3 regions of the Blautia sp. HCP3S3_B11 genome follow, and region 1 is predicted to be linked to each of the others. Evidence: predicted binding sites of a transcription regulator. Region 1 holds the regulator's gene; each other region holds the start of a gene.

Region 1 (5,288 bases):
TAAATTTTTAAAGAACTAATGTTCACATCATATATACAATTTCAAATTTCCATGATATAATATTTTTTACATTTGAGTGTTAATTCGTCCACGTTAGTTTTACTACTTTTTACCAGTCTATAAAATGTCAGGTGGTGAACAAAATTCGTCGAGAGGTGTATTCGGGTAAAATCAGGAAATGCGCTTCGACGAATTTCTGCCTGATAGATGAACTTTTTTGCTATAAAAATCAGGAGGTGCTTTTGTGCAAAATTCACAACAAATCTTCAAATTACACTCCGAATACAAACCCACCGGTGACCAGCCTCAGGCAATCGAAAAACTGGTCAAGGGCTTCAAGGAAGGCAACCAGTTTGAGACTTTGCTTGGTGTTACAGGTTCCGGTAAGACCTTCACCATGGCGAATGTCATTGCCCGGCTCAACAAACCAACTTTGGTACTTGCCCACAATAAAACACTGGCAGCGCAGCTCTACGGCGAGATGAAGGAATTCTTCCCTGAGAACGCAGTGGAATACTTTGTCTCCTATTATGACTACTATCAGCCGGAGGCTTATGTCCCGTCTTCAGACACCTATATTGCCAAAGACTCCTCCATCAATGACGAGATTGACAAACTCCGTCTCTCTGCCACAGCCGCAATGTCAGAGCGGAAAGACGTAGTGGTCATTTCCTCCGTTTCCTGTATCTACGGACTGGGTTCCCCTCAGGAATTCTTTGACATGATGATTTCCCTGCGTCCGGGAATGACCAAAGACCGGGATGAGGTGATTCGGGAGCTGATTGACATTCAATATACCAGAAATGAGATGGACTTCCACCGAAGCACCTTCCGTGTCCGCGGAGATACTCTGGAAATTTTCCCTGCCAACAGCTCCGACACAGCCGTGAGAGTAGAATTTTTTGGAGATGAGATCGACCGTATTTCAGAAATTGATGTACTGACAGGAGAAATCAAATGCCAGCGTTCTCATATCAGCATCTTCCCTGCATCCCACTATGTAGTGCCTGCAGAACAGATCCAGAGAGCAGCTGTAGCAATAGAAGAAGAATTAAAAGAACGCGTAGAGTATTTCAAAAGTGAAGACAAACTTCTGGAAGCCCAGCGAATCTCAGAACGCACCAATTTCGACATTGAAATGATGAAAGAAACTGGATTCTGTTCAGGAATCGAAAATTATTCCAGACATCTGTCAGGATTAAAGCCCGGACAGCCACCATACACACTGCTGGACTATTTTGGAGATGACTTCTTACTTATTATAGATGAATCTCATATCACAGTACCTCAGGTAGGAGGAATGTACGCCGGTGACCAGAGCCGGAAGCAGACGCTGGTAGACTACGGCTTTCGACTTCCTTCAGCCAAGGATAACCGTCCCTTAAGCTTCGAAGAATTCGAATCCAAACTGGATCAGGTCATGTTTGTATCTGCCACTCCGGGACAATATGAGTATGATCACGAACTCCTCCGCGCAGAACAGATCATCCGTCCAACAGGACTTCTGGATCCGAAAGTAGAAGTCCGCCCCATTGAAGGACAAATCGACGATCTGATCGGAGAAGTAAACAAAGAAGTATCAAAGAAACACAAAATTCTGATCACCACTCTCACCAAACGAATGGCAGAAGACCTGACAGAATATATGAAAGAAGTAGGAATTCGGGTCCGCTATCTCCATTCTGATATCGATACCTTAGAGCGTGCCCGCATCATCCGCGATATGCGTCTGGATGTCTTTGATGTACTGGTAGGAATCAACCTCCTCAGGGAAGGCCTGGACATCCCGGAAATTACCCTGGTAGCAATCCTGGATGCAGATAAAGAAGGTTTCCTCCGTTCCGAAACCTCCCTCATCCAGACCATCGGACGAGCTGCCCGAAACAGCGAAGGCCACGTGATCATGTACGCAGACAACATGACCGATTCCATGTACAAAGCCATTACCGAAACCAACCGCCGTCGCACCATCCAGGAAGCCTACAACAAAGAACATGGAATCACCCCCACCACCATCAAAAAAGCAGTCCGCGACCTCATCGCCGTATCTAAAGCAGTAGCTGAAACCGAGGTCCGACTCCAGAAAGACCCAGAGTCCATGACCCGCAAAGAACTCACCAAACTCATCGCCCAGGTAGAAAAACAAATGCGCGCCGCCGCAGCAGACCTCAACTTCGAACAGGCCGCCGAACTCCGCGACAAAATGATCGACCTGAAAAAGAACCTGGATACGCTGGACAAATAATGTTTCTTAATCCAGCCCATCAGAGTGTGAAATCCTGCGTCAGATATCTTTGCCGTGCGTCAACACGCCTGCAGATATCTTCCTTGTCTTTCACACTTTGCTGAACTGTCTTAAATGCATTATTTACAAGGATTGCTATAGAAGAGGCGATTCGCCTCCCAGGCGAGAGCCCCGCCTGTATAATCGTCATGAACAGCCAGCGGGGAGAAATTATTAATAATTTCTCCTAGCGTCCCTTTCTATAACATAATCTTAATAATCTCCATTGTTCATAAAATAACAAAAAATTCACAAAATAATATTGACAAACCCAATCAAGAGTGCTATCTTATGAACATAAGCTGTTAGCACTCCTAAAAGTTGAGTGCTAACAGCCTGAAAACAAAGGCAGAAAAGGAGTGGAACTTCATGGATCAGGTATTAGATGATCGTAAAAAGAAAATACTAAAAGCCATCATCAAAACCTACATGGAAACAGGTGAGCCCGTCGGTTCACGAACCATTTCCAAGTTTGCAGATTTAAATGTAAGCTCTGCCACCATCCGGAACGAGATGTCAGACCTGACCGATATGGGATATATCGTACAGCCACACACCTCAGCCGGAAGAATTCCTTCTGATAAAGGTTATCGCCTCTACGTTGACGAGCTGATGAAAGAAAAGGAATCAGAAGTCCAGGAAATCAGAGATCTCATGATTGAGAAAACAGATAAACTGGATAAGATGCTTAAACAGGTAGCGAAGGTACTCGCCTCCAATACCAATTATGCAACAATGATTTCTGTGCCACAGTACAGCGGAAGCAAGATTAAATTCATACAGCTTTCCCGCGTGACACCACTTCAGCTTGTGGCAGTAGTAGTTAGTGATAACAACGTCATCCGAAACCAGATCATCAATCTGGATGAGGAGATGGACGATCAGACAATCCTGAAATTAAATCTTCTTCTCAATACCAACTTAAATGGTGTGCCGATTCAGGACATTAACCTCGGAATGATCGCCCGCCTTAAAGAACAGGCAGGTGTACACAGTTCTGTAGTTGGAACAGTCCTTGATGCAGTGGCAGATACCATTCAGGTAGATGAAGACGATATGCAGATATATACTTCAGGAGCAACAAACATTTTCAAATATCCGGAGCTTGCAGATACAAGTAAAGCAAGTGAGCTGATCTCAGCATTTGAAGAGAAGCAGGATCTGGTAGATCTGGTGAAAGAGAGAATGTCTGATACCGAGAACACAGGAATTCAGGTGTACATTGGTGATGAGATGCCGGTGCAGACTATGAAGGACTGCAGTGTGGTGACAGCTACCTATGAACTTGGAAAAGGAATGCATGGTACCATTGGTATCATCGGTCCGAAGCGAATGGATTACGCAAATGTAGTTGACAGCCTGAAGGCTTTGAAAGTCCAGCTGGACGAACTGATTAAGAAAGAGAGTTAGAAAGGCGGTAATAGAGAGTGTCAGAAGAAACAAAGAACACAGCTTTGGAGGAAGAAACAACAGAGACTCCTGTAACAGAAGAAACTGTTGAGGATGAACCTGAAGTTGTAGAGAATGGTGAAGAAGAAGCAGAAGAAATCCCGGTAGAGGATGGAGACGAGGAAGCTTCCCAGGATGACAAGAAAGACAGCAAATCAAAAACTTCTTTCTTCGGTAAGAAGAAAAAAGAAAAAGATAAATTTGAACAGCAGATCGAAGATCTGACAGACAGACTGAAACGAAACATGGCTGAATTTGATAACTTCCGTAAGAGAACGGAGAAAGAGAAATCCAGCATGTACATCATCGGAGCCAAGGATATTGTTGAGAAAATCCTTCCGGTTGTGGATAACTTCGAGAGAGGTCTTGCACAGGCACCTGAAGGAGATTCTTTTGCAGATGGCATGAAGATGATCTACAAACAGCTGATCACCACATTAGATGAGCTGGGCGTGAAACCGATTGAAGCAGTGGGTAAGGAATTTGATCCGAACTTCCACAACGCAGTAATGCATGTGGAGGATGAAGAAGCCGGTGAGAATATTGTGGTAGAAGAATTCCAGAAAGGTTACACCTACAAGGATTTCGTAGTCCGCCACAGTATGGTAAAAGTAGCCAACTAATTTACATGAAAATATAGAATATATCAAATCTAGTTGAAAATAAACAGGAGGAACAAGATTATGGGAAAAATCATTGGTATTGACTTAGGTACAACAAACAGCTGTGTAGCCGTAATGGAAGGCGGACAGCCAACAGTTATCGCTAATACAGAAGGCGCAAGAACAACACCATCAGTTGTCGCTTTCACAAAAACAGGAGAACGTCTTGTAGGTGAACCTGCAAAACGTCAGGCAGTTACAAACGCAGAGAGAACAATTTCTTCTATTAAAAGAGAGATGGGTACAGATTACCGTGTTACAATCGATGACAAGAAATATTCTCCACAGGAAATTTCCGCTATGATCCTTCAGAAACTGAAAAAAGATGCAGAAGGATACCTTGGTGAGAAAGTTACAGAAGCAGTTATCACAGTTCCGGCATATTTTAACGATGCACAGCGTCAGGCAACAAAAGATGCAGGTAAGATCGCAGGTCTTGATGTAAAACGTATCATCAACGAGCCTACAGCAGCAGCTCTTGCATATGGTCTTGACAATGAAAAAGAACAGAAGATTATGGTATACGACTTAGGTGGTGGTACATTCGATGTATCCGTTATCGAGATCGGTGATGGCGTTATCGAAGTTCTTTCCACAGCTGGTAACAACCGTCTTGGTGGTGATGACTTCGACCAGAAGATCACAGATTATATGCTTGCTGAGTTCAAGAAAGCAGAAGGCGTTGACTTAAGCAATGATAAAATGGCACTTCAGAGATTAAAAGAAGCTGCAGAGAAAGCGAAAAAAGAACTTTCTTCCGCAACAACTACAAACATCAACCTGCCATTCATCACAGCTACAGCAGAAGGCCCGAAACACTTCGATATGAACCTTACAAGAGCTAAATTTGATGAATTAACACATGAATTAGTAGAAATGACAGCTGAACCGGT
Region 2 (5,288 bases), on a different contig from region 1:
CATAAGATGGTAATCGGACTTATTTCACGTCTCACCAACCAGAAAGGTCTTGATCTTGTAAATGACGTAATCCCGGGAATTATGGATGAACATACGCAGGTGGTTGTTCTTGGTACTGGTGATTCTCAGTATGAAAATACATTCCGCTATTATGAAAACAAATATAAAGGCAATTTCTGTGCATATATTGCTTACAATGAAAATGTGGCTCACAATATTTATGCAGGATGTGATGCACTTCTGGTTCCATCAAGATTTGAACCATGTGGACTTACACAGCTTATAGCCATGAGATATGGTGGAGTTCCGATTGTAAGAGAGACCGGAGGACTCAAAGATACGGTTCAGCCTTATAATATGTTTGAAAATACAGGAAACGGTTTTACATTTGACAGATATGAAAGCGGGCTGCTTTACGATGCGATCAACAGAGCAAAGACGCTCTATTTCGAGAACAGAAAATCCTGGGATGATATGGTGATCCGCGATATGAATAAAGATGTTTCCTGGGAAAAGAGTGCAAAACAGTACAAAGATATGTATGTAGGTTTAACGCCAAGAGATTAGTGTGCTGACAATATGCTCAGACGTAATGCTGCCAGGCACCATTAAATTTCCTGAGCACAGTAATCGAGTAGAGAACGTGCCCTCGCTGGGCACGTAAAAAGGGATTTCTGCCCCGGCAACTGATTGCCCGGATGGCAGAAATCCCTTTTCTTTTTATGGACGCACCCCGTTCCCACTAGAGACGGGTGTGCCAGAGGACAGTTTCTTTGCCCGGTAATATTCCTGTTTCTGGGCATACATGGACAAATCTGCTGCCTTGGTAAGCTGCTCTACGGACAAATCCGGATGGTCGCCGGCAAAGGCGCACCCGGAGGAAATACTCAGCGTCCCCACCTTCGTCCCGGACCAGGCCGCCGCAATCCGTTGCAGCGCCGCCAGAATTTCCTGCGCCTGGGTTTGGGTCATTTGACCCAGCACCACGAACTCATCCCCACCGATGCGGAAGATTTTCCCCCGATCCCTCACCGCCTGGGTGATACATTGGGCAGCGCCGCATATCAGCTCGTCCCCCGCCTCATGCCCCAGGGCATCATTGACACCCTTTAAGCCGTTGATGTCCATGAGAAAGACGGTCAGATCTGCCGGAACGGAATCCGCGTACTGCTCCAGATACTCATGATACGCCAGCCGACTGAATACGCCGGTCAGAACATCTACGGAGCTTTTCATACGCTGCTCCATCAGCTTTTTGTTCATCCGAATCCGCTGTGCCGTATAATACTCGTAAATCCATTGGATCAGAACGCTGACAACACTAAAGAGCGCCAACAGAGCCACCAGCGTTTGCAGCAAAAAGGCGGTGATATTTTGGTGCAGGTTTTCGCTGACATCTATGCCTTGCAGGTACAGCTCCTTGAAGATGGCCTTTCGCAGAAACAGGATGCACAGAATGCCCACCACTACCGCAACGGTTTCCGAATAGATCAGCTGCTTCCGGCTTCCGGATTCTTGCATTGCCGGAGGACAGTCGCATAGCTGCGACAATCTGTTTTTCACCGACTTCCTAGTCAGAACCCAATGGATGCCGCAGCAGGCGATGATCGCCAGGACATAGGACAGCCAGTCCCGAAATATGGGATAAGAAAACAGATTCTCTAAAATCATTTGCCGTAGCATAGGGAAGCTGCAATATAACGCGGCAAAAACGCACAGCCCATGAAGAAAGGTGCTGGCAGCCGCAATCCCCGCAATGCCCAGATAGACATACCTGCGAGGCTTCCGAAAATAAAGGTCGAAGAGCCAACCGGCTCCCGCCGCAAACAGCACGCGAGCAAATACCAGCATTATGGATCCAAGGGGCATTCCGCTGGCAAAGGGAGAAAATATCCGGTCGAGCTGGGACAGGCTGTAGGTGCCGATCCACATGGACGTGACCACAAAAACGCATACCACCGGCACACTCCCCTGTGCCCCCAGCATCATAGCCGCCACAATCACAAGAATGTGCAACGTGGTGGTGGAAATGGCCGGAAGCTCAATGTATCCCAGATAAGAAAAGGCAAACACCGCTTCCCAGGCCATCAGCATCAGGATGATCTCCCGCAATTTCTTTTTCGTCAGAGCAATCCCATATCGCTGTCGAAAACGCTCCATACTCCTTACTCCTCCACATCCTTTTCTTCATGTATTATACTTATATTATACTTATTCCTGTGTGAAAAGCAATACGATTCATAAATCTTTGCAAACATCAACCTGGACGAGCTTCATGCAAAGCATTCCAAATATTATCGTGAAGAAGCATACCGCCTGTTAGATGCACTCCTGAAACAGTACAACACATAAGAAACATCTTTTCGTAGGAACTTATATAACGTTAAGTGAAATCAAAAACTGCAAATAAAAATTTTAGAGGAGTTGAAAAAAAAATTAGCACTCACCTCTTGACAGTGCTAACAACGTGTGTTATATTACATGCAGAACAAAGAAAACAACATATTTCTCCTTCGGGAGAGATATTTCTCATATAAGAGGAGGGTTAGCCTATGAATATCAGTAAATTTACACAGAAATCCGTACAGGCTGTCCAGGATCTGGAGAAGGTTGCTTATCAGTTTGGCAACCAGGAGATTGAAGAGGAGCATCTTTTATATGCTCTGCTGGAACAGGAAGACAGCCTGATTCTTAAACTGATCGAGAAGATGGAGATAGATAAGGATTATTTCAGAAATTCTCTGAATCAGGCACTGGATGCCAGGGTTAAGGTATCTGGCGGTGAGCTTCGTTTCGGACAGTATCTGAACAAGGCTCTGGTCAGTGCAGAGGATGAAGCCAAGGCAATGGGTGATGAATATGTCTCTGTAGAGCATTTATTCCTTGCTTTGTTGAGATATCCAAGTCCAAGCATGAAGAAACTGTTTCAGGAATTTGGCATTACTAAGGAGCGTTTCCTGCAGGCACTTTCTACAGTACGAGGCAATCAGCGTGTAGTCAGTGACAATCCGGAAGCTACTTATGATACTTTGAATAAATATGGCGAGGATTTAGTCGAAAAGGCACGTAACCAGAAGCTGGATCCTGTGATCGGACGTGATGAGGAAATCCGTAATATCATCAGAATCCTTTCACGTAAGACCAAGAACAATCCGGTGCTTATCGGTGAGCCTGGTGTAGGTAAGACTGCAGCAATCGAGGGCCTTGCACAGCGAATCGTGGCAGAGGATGTGCCGGAAGGTCTGAAGGATAAGAAGATTTTTGCCCTGGACATGGGCGCTCTGGTAGCAGGTGCCAAATACAGAGGTGAGTTTGAGGAACGTCTGAAAGCAGTCCTTGAAGAAGTAAAGAAGAGTGAAGGAAACATCATTCTTTTCATTGATGAGTTACATCTGATCGTTGGTGCAGGTAAGACAGATGGAGCTATGGATGCCAGCAATATGCTGAAGCCTATGCTTGCCAGAGGTGAGCTTCACTGTATTGGTGCCACAACTCTGGATGAGTACCGTCAGTATATTGAGAAAGATGCAGCTCTGGAACGTCGTTTCCAGCCGGTTATGGTGGATGAGCCCACAGTGGAGGATACCATTTCCATCCTTCGTGGTCTGAAGGAGAGATATGAGGTCTTCCATGGTGTTAAGATCACAGACAGTGCGCTGGTTGCAGCAGCTACACTTTCCCACAGATATATCACAGACCGTTTTCTTCCTGATAAGGCCATTGACCTGGTGGATGAGGCCTGTGCCCTGATCAAGACAGAGCTGGATTCCATGCCTTCAGAGCTGGATGAACAGCGCCGTAAGATCATGCAACTGGAGATTGAGGAATCTGCACTGAAGAAAGAGACAGATAACCTGAGTAAGGAACGTCTGGAAACACTTCAGAAAGAGCTGGCAGAGCTTCGTGATACCTTTAATACACAGAAAGCACAGTGGGATAATGAGAAGCATTCTGTAGAGAAATTGCAGAAGCTTCGTGAGCAGATCGAGGATGTGAATAAGCAGATCCAGAAAGCAAAACAGAACTATGATCTGGAGAAGGCTGCACAGTTACAGTACGGTGAGCTTCCGAAATTACAGCAGCAGCTGGAAATCGAAGAGAAGAGTGTGAAGGAAAGTGACAGAAGTCTGGTACATGAGGCAGTTACTGATGATGAGATCGCAAGGATCATTTCCAGATGGACCGGTATTCCTGTGACAAGACTGACAGAAGGCGAGAGAGCGAAACTCCTTACTCTGGAAGATCAGCTCCACAAGAGAGTTGTAGGCCAGGATGAAGGTGTGAAGAGGGTTACAGATGCAATTCTTCGTTCCAAAGCCGGTATCAAGGATCCGACCAAACCAATCGGTTCCTTCCTGTTCCTTGGTCCTACAGGTGTAGGTAAGACAGAGCTTGCCAAGACTCTGGCAGAGAATCTGTTTGATGATGAACAGAATATGGTCAGAATTGATATGAGTGAATACATGGAGAAGTATTCTGTATCCAGACTGATCGGAGCGCCTCCGGGATATGTAGGATATGAGGAGGGCGGCCAGCTTACTGAGGCAGTCCGCCGTAAACCATATAGTGTCGTACTTTTCGATGAGATTGAGAAAGCACATCCGGATGTGTTTAACGTACTGTTGCAGGTACTGGATGATGGTCGTATCACAGATTCTCAGGGACGTACAGTTGACTTTAAGAATACAATTCTTATCATGACTTCCAACATCGGTTCTCCGTATCTGCTGGATGGTATTGATGAGAATGGGGAGATCAAACCTGAGGCTCAAAGCCAGGTTATGGATGATCTGAGAGGTCATTTCCGTCCGGAATTCCTGAACCGTCTGGATGAAATAATTATGTTTAAGCCCTTGACAAAATCCAATATTGGTAAGATAGTAGACTTGATGGTCGGCGAGCTTGACAAACGTCTTGCAGACCAGGAGCTTTCCCTGGAACTGACAGATGCAGCCAAGGATCAGGTTATCGAAAATGGCTATGACCCGGTATACGGTGCACGTCCGCTGAAACGTTATCTGCAGAAATATGTAGAGACTCTTGCAGCGAGAAAGATTTTGTCCGGAGATGTTCACGCAGGTGATACTCTGGTACTGGATGTTCAGAATGGGGAATTCATTGTTACGGTAAAGGACGGAAACTAAATGATACCTAAAGATCCAATGATTCTGCTGAGTTATGTGAATACTCAGCTCAGGGATTACTATGATTCCCTGGAAGCACTCTGCACATGCAGAGGACTGAAGAAAGACGAACTGGTGGCGAAGATGCATTCCATCGACTATGAG
Region 3 (5,288 bases), on a different contig from region 1:
ACTGTGATATCCTTTAATTGCATGCCAAGGTCATCGAGTACTGCCTGTCCACCTGTCAGAATTGCAATATCCTTTAACATCTCCTTACGACCATCACCATACCCCGGTGCCTTTACAGCTACGACCTTGAGTGTGCCTCTCAACCTGTTTACGATTAGTGTTGTAAGTGCTTCACCCTCTACGTCATCTGCAATAATCAGCATTTCTCTTCCCTGCTGCATTACCTGCTCCAATATAGGAAGAATATCCTTTATATTAGATATCTTTTTGTCCGTAATCAAAATGTATGGATGATTCATATTAGCTATCATCTTTTCTTTATCATCACACATGTAAGCAGATAAATAACCGTTGTCAAACTGCATTCCCTCTACAACCTCTATCTCTGTCTGCATCGTCTTTGATTCTTCTATTGTGATGACGCCATTCTCTCCAACCTTTTCCATTGCATCGGCAATCATTGTTCCGACTTCATCATTACCTGCAGATATTGCAGCAACCTTTGCAATGTGATCTTTTCCGGTTACAGGCTTGCTCATTTTAACCAGTGCTTCAATAGTTGTATCTGCTGCTTTCTTCATTCCTTTTCGCAAAATAATTGGATTTGCACCTGCTGCTATATTTTTCATACCCTCGCCTACTAGAGCCTGTGCCAAAACAGTTGCCGTTGTCGTGCCGTCTCCTGCAATGTCATTCGTTTTGGTTGCGACCTCTTTCACAAGTTGTGCACCCATATTCTCATAAGGATCTTCCAGTTCAATCTCCTTTGCAATCGTAACACCATCGTTCGTAATCAAAGGAGTTCCGTAAGATTTATCCAATACAACGTTACGTCCCTTAGGTCCGATTGTCACCTTTACTGTATCTGCCAGCTTATCAACGCCTGCTTCCATCTTTTTTCTTGCATCGATATCAAACAAAATTTCCTTTGCCATGTTAATTCCTTCTTTCTACATATAAAATAACTGTATTTTTATTTTACTACTCCACAATTGCAATAATATCGGACTGATTTACGATGATATATTCCTCATCCTCCAACTTAACATCTGTACCGGAATACTGAGAATAAATCACACGGTCGCCTTCTTTTACCTGCATTTCTGTTTTCTTTCCATTCTTTTCACTTCCAGGTCCTACTGCAATGACAACAGCTGTCTGTGGCTTTTCTTTTGCACTATCCGGTAATATAATTCCGGACTGGGTTTTTTCTTCTGCTTCCTGCTGTTTTAAAACAACACGCTCTCCTAATGGTTTTAACTGCATAATCATTACCTCTTTTCTTTATTGTTAGCACTCTCTTGTATTGAGTGCTACTTATTTTGCAAAAAATATATGCTTCATATGAAGCATATATAAACATTTTGTTTCCAAACTGTTTGTTTAAAAAGGATTATAGCACATAAAAAACTTATGTCAACCCATTTTTTCAAAAGAAATAAAAAAATAGCACACCGATTACTCGGTGTAACAATTCCTAGTCATTCTCCAACAATCTGTCTATATTATGACTAATCTGCTCAGACACCCGGTTAAATACCGCCAAAGAACTTTCATCAATTCCTTCCACCACCTTGGCGGTTAACTCTGCCCAGAGAATCTCCATTTCCTGACAAAGATGTTCCGACGCATCAGTCAGCTCATATTTCACATATCTACGATCTTTATCATCTCTTTTGCATACAATGTATCCTTGTTTAACAAGATTCTCTAAAGTAGTAGACATATGACCTTTATTCATCTGCGTGTACCGACATATATCCGTCAATGTTGTTATATCATCATAATGAGATAGCAAATAAACAACTTCCAGTTCCAATCTGTTTAGGTTTGTCTTATTTTTTACATCAACCATAGCTTTTTCAAGAAGACGATTAAACTTTCCACCTCTCAAATTTTTTTCAATATTCATCAAAATTTCACTCCTATTTTGTTTTTACTCTTTTTACAAAATATCAAATTAATCCATCAAAATTTTTTTCATGGGACATCTTATCGTTTATCATATCATATCGCCTACATTTTTTCCACATAAACCACCCCAGTATTTCACTGCCCGAGTGCCATCAAATCCTATTTCTATACTCTTACTTCAAATCCGTTCTTGAACATGAATCTTATATCGTCCTTGGATTTCACAATCACTTCCTGTACAAGACTGCTCCAAATCCCGGCATCGAACTCGCAGGTTATGCCGTCCTGCTTTTCCAAAGTGCGAATGAATCCTTTAAACAATTCTCACTTTGCCTTCTTGCTTTCAATCTGCTCTGCGATATCATCATACCCAGCCTTTGCCTTTTCATACCTTGCTGTAAGTTCGGCATAGTGTTTTTCATACTCATCCTGATTTAATGCCACACGGCTGTTCTCTGCAATGGCAATCTGCATCTGCTCCGAAATGACATTAAGTTCTGTGATGCTATCCTGTAAATCCCTGTCAAGTGAATCCGTCTCACAGACCATTTCCATCATAACTTTGGTGTTAGCAAGAATCCACTAAATTTCATTATGGCTTACCCACTGCAGATCTTAGTTGTTGGTCCGTTCTGCCGCTTCATATTCCGTCATCTGTTCGCCTCCACCAACCAAGGAAATGAATCTAAAGTCGAATACGAAATGGAACAGCAGGGATTTGCAGAATAATCTATTGATAATACCGTATACTATAGTGCCTCCTGTGAGTTATCTATTTGCACACAGGAGGTCTTATCATTTATTTTTCCATATTTCTATTTTCAAATGTAACTATCTTTTTCACACATCAGTCTTTCATAGATTATTTCCATACGCTCTATCTCACATTTCATATTAAATTTTTGAATTCTACAAACTGGAATTTGGAGTGTGCTTTATAAATTTTTTCCGATTCCCTCAAGTTCGTTCATGGAATTCTTATTTTTTTCAAGTTCATCTCTGGCTGTTGCATAATATGATTTATTGAAAAGCATGTCCCATGAAAGATATTTTGCCATACAGTCAAACTGCTTATCAATCAGCTCATACTGGATACTGTCTACGGGAGAACCACCTACAACAATCGTGCCCACTTTTTTATTTTTTAACTGCAATCCACGGCAGTAGCACTTATCAATGACTAATTTCAATTGTGCTGACATTCCCCACCAATAAACTGGCGTAGCAAAAAGAATCATATCTGCGGCAGCAATTTTATCAATTGTAGGATTTGTATCATCCTTATCGACGCATCCCTTAGAGCATTGACAGACACCACATCCCCTGCATGGTGCAATGTTGAGTTTGTCGGGTTCAATGATTTCAATTTCATTCTTTTCTGACGCTCCTTTTATAAATGCATTGATTGCTGTCAGCGTGTTTCCTTTTCTGGCACTTCCATTAATGATTACAATTTTCATGCGTGTATCCTCCAACTTTTTCAATTCAAATAACTTTAGGTTGCCTGTCATAAAATATTCGAGAAGAACTCTTCTAGTAAACTATTGATCATCTCCGGTTTATCTGTATTAGAATTATGACCGGCCCCTTCAATCCACTTTAAAGGAATTTTCGTTTTTCGATGCCATTCTCTGTTATACCTTATGCATGAACCGGCATGATCCTTTGTACCACATATCAACAGGGAAGGACATTTGATTTCATAAGGCAGATCCTTTTCCATTGCCTCTGCCAGAATACGAAATCCATGCCCGGCAATTTGTGCATAACGATGCTGATCACCATCATAGACCAGCATCATTTCCTTCATCAGGTTTCTGCCATAATTAGAAGTTGCAACTCCCTTTGTTCCGGATTTCAAAAGCAACTTCCATGGGTAATGTGCATATACTGGTTCCATTCTTTTCAGAAGCCAGATCTCCACTGCTGTCACATAGTTTCTCTGGAGCGGTGCTGAATCAATGGAAATAAAACCTGCCAGCCGGTCAGGATACAATTGTGCATAAGCCTGGCCTACATATCCTCCCATTGATTGACCGATTATAATTGGTTTTATGATTTCTTCTTTTTCAAGAATCCCATTCAGCCATTTTGCCTTATCAAACAAGTCAAAATCAAACCGGAACGGCCAGGAAAAGGCATGAGCCGGTGCATCCCATACAATAATATTATATTTTCCATCGAAGTACGCAACCTGTTTATCAAACAGTCTATGGTCAGCAGTCAGCCCCGGAAGAAATACAAGCGTCGTTGTATCCAAACTCAGAATACTTGACCAATAGTGAATTGTTCCGCAAGGAGTTTGATATGTACTTTCCTTCAACAAATCCACCTCCGCAATTTTCATTTTTCTCAGTTACACAAACTGAAAAACTTTAACTATTTTCATATTGGTTTTTTTTATCAAATACATTCTGCTACATCTCATCCGGTTTTTGACCGTCGTGGGCTTTCCATTGACACTCCGTCAATTTCATATCTGTAAATACCGCTTTAAACGATGAATCTTCCGGACTGCATGCATAAATTCCAAATTTGATTTTTCCTGCACCAGCCCACATATGACAAATCCTCATTTGCTTAAACCGTATGCCATCCTCAGAACATTCAATGCAATAATCATCTTCACGTCTACTGAGACGATACCACATAGATTTAATCTCTGCATCAATTTCCGTAGTTGCCCAATCTGAATATCCATTGTTTGTCACAACACTTCCCAGATGCTGAAAATTGTCATTCTCATATTCTATAGAACCTTTCAACCAATTCTCACTGTCAAGATACATAACCACACCGCACTGATCAAAGCGATGATGGCTTTCCTTAAAATCTGTTTTCACCATAAATGAAAAAAACTTTTCCTCTGTTTCTATCTGCAAAACCGGAGCATTATCATTGCGGAAATGATAGTAAGTTCTTTGCCACAAATCAGTTCCAGGCTGTGTAATAATCTCAATTTTGTCATCTGTCAGCGTGTAATCATCAGGTTCTCTCGTCCACTTAAAATCTTTTATATTCATTTCATTATCCCTCCAACTTCCGATTTCTATTTTCGTTTCCATAGCATAGTGTACTCTTTTTCACCAGTATCTTCATCCAAATCTTCACATTGAATAATGAACCCTTCTCTTTGGTAAAAAGAAATTGCCCTGGCATTCTTCTGGTATACATTTAATCGTAAGCTAACTTTTTTATCCTTAACATAATCTAATAAAAGCTTACCTATGCCACATGACTGCATTTCATCGGAGACAAAAATACCTTCGATATATTCAGCATTTAGTCCTACAAATCCTTGAATCATTTTATCATCTTCATACACATAGACTTCGGATTGTGACATCATTTCTTTCACTAATTCATAATTACTT

Evidence for each region. Region 1 encodes HrcA, which represses chaperone genes, less so after heat shock. Its sites were predicted from a motif close to TGTTAGCACTCNNNNNNNNNGAGTGCTAACA; they were not measured.
Region 2: clpB (ATP-dependent chaperone ClpB) is a predicted target of HrcA. The motif match lies at 2,435-2,465, and genes of this name have one in related genera.
Region 3: groES (co-chaperone GroES) is a predicted target of HrcA. The motif match lies at 1,289-1,319, and genes of this name have one in related genera.

What each region holds. Positions count from the first base shown of each region.
Region 1 is NZ_JBQHVP010000005.1:90,268-95,555, reverse strand. Features, by position in the region: gene uvrB (excinuclease ABC subunit UvrB) at 245-2,245, shown strand; gene hrcA (heat-inducible transcriptional repressor HrcA) at 2,654-3,694, shown strand; gene grpE (nucleotide exchange factor GrpE) at 3,712-4,356, shown strand; gene dnaK (molecular chaperone DnaK) at 4,417-5,288, shown strand, end outside.
Region 2 is NZ_JBQHVP010000004.1:56,755-62,042, reverse strand. Features, by position in the region: gene ACTNC0_RS03945 (glycogen synthase) at 1-567, shown strand, start outside; gene ACTNC0_RS03940 (diguanylate cyclase domain-containing protein) at 721-2,160, opposite strand; gene clpB (ATP-dependent chaperone ClpB) at 2,553-5,144, shown strand; gene ACTNC0_RS03930 (DUF4250 domain-containing protein) at 5,145-5,288, shown strand, end outside.
Region 3 is NZ_JBQHVP010000022.1:54,107-59,394, reverse strand. Features, by position in the region: gene groL (chaperonin GroEL) at 1-935, opposite strand, end outside; gene groES (co-chaperone GroES) at 982-1,266, opposite strand; gene ACTNC0_RS15635 (MarR family winged helix-turn-helix transcriptional regulator) at 1,478-1,912, opposite strand; gene ACTNC0_RS15630 (hypothetical protein) at 2,239-2,472, opposite strand; gene ACTNC0_RS15625 (flavodoxin family protein) at 2,850-3,374, opposite strand; gene ACTNC0_RS15620 (alpha/beta fold hydrolase) at 3,422-4,237, opposite strand; gene ACTNC0_RS15615 (DUF1349 domain-containing protein) at 4,332-4,937, opposite strand; gene ACTNC0_RS15610 (GNAT family N-acetyltransferase) at 4,964-5,288, opposite strand, start outside.